2 regions of the Nocardiopsis akebiae genome follow, and region 2 is predicted to be linked to the other one. Evidence: predicted binding sites of a transcription regulator. Region 2 holds the regulator's gene; the other holds the start of a gene.
The links. The regulator LexA, encoded in region 2, represses DNA repair genes until DNA is damaged. The targets are predictions, from matches to a motif close to TCGAACANNTGTTCGA.
Positions count from the first base shown of each region.

Region 1: a site for LexA is predicted at 1,026-1,041, ahead of recA (recombinase RecA). Genes of this name have one in related genera too.

Region 1 is NZ_CP074132.1:5,226,809-5,230,211, reverse strand. It holds gene KGD83_RS22395 (ATP-dependent helicase) at 1-708, opposite strand, end outside; gene KGD83_RS22390 (DUF3046 domain-containing protein) at 784-978, shown strand; gene recA (recombinase RecA) at 1,154-2,290, shown strand; gene recX (recombination regulator RecX) at 2,283-2,867, shown strand; gene KGD83_RS22375 (S9 family peptidase) at 3,107-3,403, opposite strand, start outside.
Region 2 is NZ_CP074132.1:1,973,590-1,976,992, reverse strand. It holds gene KGD83_RS08470 (vitamin B12-dependent ribonucleotide reductase) at 1-277, opposite strand, end outside; gene nrdR (transcriptional regulator NrdR) at 385-870, opposite strand; gene lexA (transcriptional repressor LexA) at 1,525-2,244, shown strand; gene KGD83_RS08455 (alpha/beta hydrolase family protein) at 2,352-3,403, shown strand, end outside.

The sequences.
Region 1 (3,403 bases), 3.3 Mb from region 2:
CAGGTCCATGCCGGGGGCGCCGGGCGGGGCGACGACGTCCGCGCCGCCCAGGAACCGCGCCACCAGGTCGGGCGGGCGCACGGTAGCCGACAGGCCGATCCGCTGCGCCGGTCGGTCCAGCAGGGCGTCCAGCCGCTCCAGGCTCAGCGCCAGGTGCGCGCCGCGCTTGCTCCCCGCGAGCGCGTGCACCTCGTCGACGATGACCGTCTCCACCCCGGCCAGCCCCTCCCTGGCCCGCGAGGTGAGCACCAGGAACAGCGACTCGGGCGTGGTGATGAGCACGTCCGGCGGCCGGGTGGCGAGCCTGCGCCGCTCGGCGGCCGGGGTGTCGCCGGTGCGCACCCCCACGGTGACCGGGGAAAGCGCGTGCCCCCCGGCCTCGGCGGCGGCCGCGATTCCGGCCAGGGGGACGCGCAGGTTGCGCTCCACGTCCGCCGCGAGGGCCTTGAGCGGGGACACGTACAGCACCCGGCAGCGGCGGGCGCGGTCCTCGGGGACGGGGGCCGAGGACAGCCGGTCCAGCGACCACAGGAAGGCCGACAGGGTCTTGCCCGAGCCGGTCGGGGCCACGACCAGCGTGTTCCTCCCGCCTTGGACCGATTCCCAGGCACTGGTCTGGGCGGGGGTGGGGCCCGCGGGAAAGGCCCGGTCGAACCAGGCTCTGGTGGCGGGTCCGAAGCGTTCGAGGGGGCGGGGCGCACGGCTCATGCCGCCAGTGTGCCCGCGGGCGGGGACAAAGGGGAGGGGGCGCGGCGGACGCCGCGATCACCGATACTGGGCCCGATGAGACTCACGGTTTTCTGGCACAACATGCACGAGCAGTTCGGCGAGGCCTACGCGCAGAGCGTGGCCCGCGACCACGTCCTGGAGGGTCTCGGCTCCCGCACGGTGGAGCAGGCGCTCGCCGACGGGGTGGCCGTCAAGGAGGTTTGGCGCGCCGTGTGCGACGCCTTCGACCTGCCCGCCTCCAGACGCTGATCCGGCGACCGACCGCCCGCGAGGCCGCATCCGTTTCGTACGTCGCATCGAACACAGGTTCGGGTAGGGTGGGTTATCCACAGGCGGACGTGGGACGTCGCGATTGTCGTAGCGACCGCGTAGCGTCGTGCTCACCATGAAGAAAAAGGCATCCACCCAACAACAGGGGTATCCCGTGGCATCTGGAGACCGAGACAAGGCTCTCGAAACAGCGCTCGCCCAGATCGAGCGGCAGTTCGGCAAGGGCTCCATCATGCGCCTGGGCGACGACGACCGCCCGCCGGTGGAGTCGATCCCCACCGGGGCGATCGCCCTCGACGTGGCGCTCGGCATCGGCGGCCTGCCCCGGGGCCGCGTCGTGGAGGTCTACGGCCCCGAGTCCAGCGGTAAGACCACCGTGGCCCTGCACGCGGTGGCCAGCGCCCAGCGGATGGGCGGCATCGCGGCCTTCGTCGACGCCGAGCACGCGCTCGACCCCGAGTACGCCAAGAAGATCGGCGTCAACACCGACGACCTGCTGCTCTCGCAGCCGGACACCGGTGAGCAGGCGCTGGAGATCGTCGACATGCTCATCCGCTCCGGCGCGGTCTCCATCATCGTCATCGACTCCGTGGCGGCCCTGGTGCCCCGCGCCGAGATCGAGGGCGAGATGGGCGACAGCCACGTCGGACTCCAGGCCCGCCTGATGTCCCAGGCGCTGCGCAAGATCGCCGGTGCGCTCCACCAGACCAACACCACCGCGATCTTCATCAACCAGCTCCGCGAGAAGGTCGGCGTCATGTTCGGCTCGCCCGAGACGACGACCGGCGGCAAGGCGCTCAAGTTCTACGCCTCGGTCCGCCTGGACGTGCGCCGCATCGAGACGCTCAAGGACGGCACCGACGCGGTCGGCAACCGCACCCGCGTCAAGGTCGTCAAGAACAAGGTCGCGCCGCCCTTCAAGCAGGCCGAGTTCGACATCCTCTACGGGGTGGGCGTCTCGCGCGAGGGCAGCCTCATCGACCTGGGCGTGGAGCACGGCATCGTCCGCAAGTCGGGCGCCTGGTACACCTACGAGGGCACCCAGCTGGGCCAGGGCAAGGAGAACGCGCGCAACTTCCTGCGCGAGAACGCCGACATGGCCAACGAGGTCGAGAAGAAGATCAAGGAGAAGCTGGGCGTGCCCGTCAAGGGCGACGACAGCGCCTCCGGCCCGGCCGCCGAACCGGCCAAGGCCGCCGCGGAGGCGGCTGCGGACCCGGCCGCCGCGGCCAAGGCTCCCGCCAAGCGCGCCGCGGCCAGGACTCCCAAGGCGCCCGCGGCTGATGCGTGAGGGGGGCCGGTCCCCGGACCGGCACCACTCCGAGGACGACGGCCCCTTCCCGGGCGGGGCCGCCCCGCCCGGGAAGGATCCCGAGGCCGAGGCCCGCGCCCTGGTCCTGCGGATGCTCACCCACTCCCCGCGCACCCGCGCCCAGCTTGAGCGGGCCCTGCACCGCCGGGAGTACGAGGAGGAGGTCGTCACCTCGGTCCTGGACACGTTCGGCGAGGCCGGGCTGATCGACGACGCCGCCTTCTCCCAGGCCTGGGTGTCCTCCCGCCACCACGGCAGACGGCTCTCCCGTCGTGCCCTGGCCCAGGAACTGCGCACCCGCGGCGTGGAGGAGGACACCGTCCGGGAGGCCGTCGGCGAACTCAGCGACCAGGACGAGGAGGAGGCCGCCCGCGACCTGGCGCGCCGCCGCCTGGCCGCCACCCGGGGCAGGGACCAGGAGACGCGGACCCGCCGCGCCCTGGGCTTCCTGGCCCGCAAGGGCTACTCCGCGGGCCTGGCCTACCGGGTGGTCCGCGAGGAGCTCGAACGCGAGGGCGTGGAGGCCGAACTCCACGCCCCCGACCCCGACTTCTGAGCCGTCACCGCCGTCCGGGCTTCGGTCCCGACGGAGACCGCCTGCGCGTGGGCACCCCGAAGCGCTGAGTCACACGAGGACCCGGAGCGTTGTACGGCGACGGCTCCGAGGCCGCCCCGCCGCCTTCCGGCCCGAAGGCCCGCGGACCCGCGCAGGGTCAGCCGCCGCGAGCGGTCGGGGCCGTGGTGTCCTTCTCCGGCCGTGGGGACCGCCCGTCCCGCCGCCCCGTTTCCGAAGGGTCAGTCGCCGGCGGTCGTCGGACCGGCGGCGGCCTCAGCGGGCCTCGGGGACCCGCCGTCCCGTCCGGGGTCCCGCGCGAGCGCGCCGGCGGTGTCCTCCGCGCTCGGGGCGTCCCCGGGGCCCTCGGGCTCCCCGGCGGCATCCGCGTCCGCTTCCGCGCCGTCCCCGGTCTCCGGCGGAACGGTCACCAGCTCCAGCGGCGCCACGTCGGCCTCGAACCCGAACACCCGCGCGTAGAAGGCCAGTTCCGACTCCAGGGAGCGGATCCGCGCCTCCTGCCCGGTGAACCCGTGCCC
Region 2 (3,403 bases):
GGCTCCACTCGCGTTCGGGGGTGCCCACCGCGCCGCGGAAGTACTTGCTCGTGACGATCTGGGTGGCGTTCATCGACCAGGAGGAGGGGAACTCCACCCCGCGCTGCTCGAAGTTGACCGTGCCGTCGCGCCAGTTGGTCATGACGACGTCGCGGCGCTCCCACTCCAGGGAGTCGTAGGGGTGCGTGCCAGGGGAGGTGAAGACGCGCCTCACCCTGATCCCCTTGCGGCTGCCCTTGCCCTTGCGTCCGGCCGGACCGTTGGCGGTTTCCGTCATCGCCGGGTCTCCCCTCACTCGTGGGCACGGTCACCGACCGTGCCCGGCGTCCTCGTCCCGGGAGTGGTGTGGCCCCGCGCGCGGTCGGCGTGCGGCCGCGAGGGGCGCTACCCCGTGGCGGCGCCGCTCCGGCCGCCGGTCTCGGCCTCGCGGTCCTGGCGCAGGCTGGCGATCTCGGCCTCGAAGTCGGAGAGGCTCTCGAAGCCGCGGTAGACGCTGGCGAAGTGCAGGTAGGCGACCTCGTCCAGATCGCGCATCGGCCCCAGGATGGCCAGGCCGATCTCGTGGGCCGGGACCTCGGCCAGGCCGCGGCCGCGGATCTCCTCCTCGACCTGCTGGCCGAGCTTGGCCAGGGCGTCCTCGGAGACGGGGCGGCCCTGACAGGCCCGGCGCACCCCGGCGATGATCTTGGTCCTGCTGAAGGGCTCGGTGACCCCCGAGCGCTTGGCCACCATCAGCAGGACGGTCTCCTGGGTGGTGAACCTGCGCTCGCAGACGGGGCAGGACCGGCGGCGCCGGATGGCAGCGCCGTCGTCGGTGGACCTGCTGTCGATCACCCGGGTGTCCGGATGGCGGCAGAACGGACAGTGCACCCTGGTTCACCTGCTTCTCTCACCGAACGACAACACCTAGGTACCACTAAACCACAACTTCTGGGCAACCACTCCCGTCGCAACACCAGATGTTGTGGTCGAACCTAGACTTCTTCCTGACCTCGCCGCAACCCCGGCGCGGGCGTGTCACGAACACGGCCGAGGGACCGCGCGGCATCGTGGTCCGCGGCGGCGGGGCGGGACGGGGATGTCGGTGCGGGCGGACTGCCGCGGGGGCGGCCCGGCACCGCGCTCAAGGATAGCGCCGCCCACCGGAGCCGCCGCTCCCGGCGGCGGGCGCGGGAATCCCGACGTCACGGGGATTTCGGTCGAGCCGACGCCCCGGGATAAGACCCCCGCGCCTGGCCGGAACCGCCGTCACGGACACGCGTTCGCGCATTCCGGGGACAACAGCGCGTGAACGCGTGTACACACGTAAGTGCAGGCCGGAAATTGGCCGCGAATACGCGCGACGGCAATTCTCCCCGGCCTCGAACGCTTGTTTGATATCACCGTGTGCAACGACTAAAGTTGACCTTGATTTCACACCGGTTTCGCCATCACGTGGACCCCCAGGTCGGCACGGTCGCGGACCGGGGGTGGCCAGTCACACAAGCAGGCCCTGACCGAACCGAATGCCGAGGAGGCCCGGCCGTGCCGGAGGAGAATCCCGGAACCGCAGATACCGCCACCGTTCTCGCACCAGCGGAGAACGCGGGCGGGTCCACGCCCGAAGCCCCCAAACTCACCGCGCGCCAGCAGAGCGTGCTGAACTGCATCCAGCGCTATGTCCGGGAGCGGGGTTTCCCCCCGTCGATAAGGGAAATCGGGGAAGCGGTCGGCCTGTCCAGCCCGTCCAGCGTGGCGCACCAGCTCAAGGTCCTCCAGCGCAAGGGTTACCTGCACCGCGACCAGAACCGGCCGCGCGCGGTGGAACTGCGCACGCCCGGGCGCGCCTCGGGGCAGACCCTGGTGCCCGAGGACATCGACCTCTCCCGCGCCGCGGCCGTGCCCCTGGTCGGCCGGATCGCCGCCGGCGGTCCGATCCTGGCCGAGGAGTCGGTGGAGGACGTGCTCGCCCTGCCGCGCCAGCTGGTGGGTGAGGGTCGCCTGTTCATGCTCACCGTGGTCGGCGACTCGATGACCGACGCCGCCATCACCGACGGCGACATGGTGGTGGTGCGCCAGCAGCAGGACGCCAACAACGGCGACATCGTGGCGGCGCTGCTCGACGACGAGGCGACCGTCAAGGTGCTGCGCCGCGAGGAGGGCGGCCACGTGTGGCTGATGCCGCGCAACGAGGCCTACGAGCCGATCAACGGCGACGACGCCACCATCCTCGGCAAGGTGGTCGCGGTCATGCGCCGCGTCTGAGGTGCCCGCGTACCCGCGTCCCCGGTCCCTCTCCCCTCGGAGGGACCGGGGACGCTTCCCCTGTGGACGGCGCGGGGCCGACGGGCGCGGGCCGCTAGGCTGAGGAGGTGTTCACACGTGCCTCCTCCCCCGCCGTCCGCTGGCGCACCGCACTGGCCGGTGCCGCGAGCGCCGTCCTGTTGACCGCCGCCTGCGCCCCCGCCGACGACGGGGCCGCCGAGGCGCCGGGGGTCGGCGGCGTCGAGCGCGAGGTGGCCTTCGAGGGCGGCGGGCACGAGGCGTCCGGCGCGTTCCGGATGCCCCAGGACGTCTCCGGCACCGTTCCGGGCGCGCTCATCATCTCCGGCAGCGGTCCCACCGACCGCGACGGCAACAGCTCCGTGCGCCCCGACGCCGACACCAACCAGAACCTGTCACGGGTGCTCGCCGACGTCGGGGTGGCCTCGCTGCGCTACGACAAGTACGGCAGCGGTCCGGACTCCGAGACGCCGGGCCCCGGCGACGAGGTCGCGCCGGTGGACCCGGTGGTCTTCGACGAGCAGGTCGCGGCGGCCTACGAGGAACTCGTCTCCCAGCCCGAGGTGGACCCCGAGCGGGTGGTCGTCGTCGGGCACAGCGAGGGGGCCCTGTACGCGCTGCGCGCCCACGAGCTCATCGGTGCGGAGCACCCCTCCCCCGCGCTCGTGCTGGCCGCGCCTCCCGGTACGCGCTACCTCGACCTGATCGACCGCCAGCTCACCGAGCAGGCGCGCGCCGCCGAGGCCTCGGGCCAGGTGGAGGAGGGGCAGGTGGTCCAGCTGCTCTCGGACTCCCGTGCCGGACGGGCCGCGATCAGGTCCGGGCGCGCGCTCAGCGAGGTGGAGACGCCCAGCGGGGGCGTCATGGGCGTGTACACCCCCGCCAACGAGGACTTCCTGGCCTACATGGACGCCTTCGACCCCGTCGAACTGGCGGAGGGCCTGCCCGGGGGCACCCCGGTGCTGGTGCTGTGGGGGGAGCGGGACGCGCAGGTCTCCCGGCAGGACGTGGACCGGCTGATGACCGGTCTGGACGGAGCGCGACGGGTGGACGTCCCCGACACCGACCACATCCTCCGCCGCTACCGGGACGAGCCCGGGGCCACGGTCCTGGACGCCCAGCGCCCGTTCGCCGAGGAGGT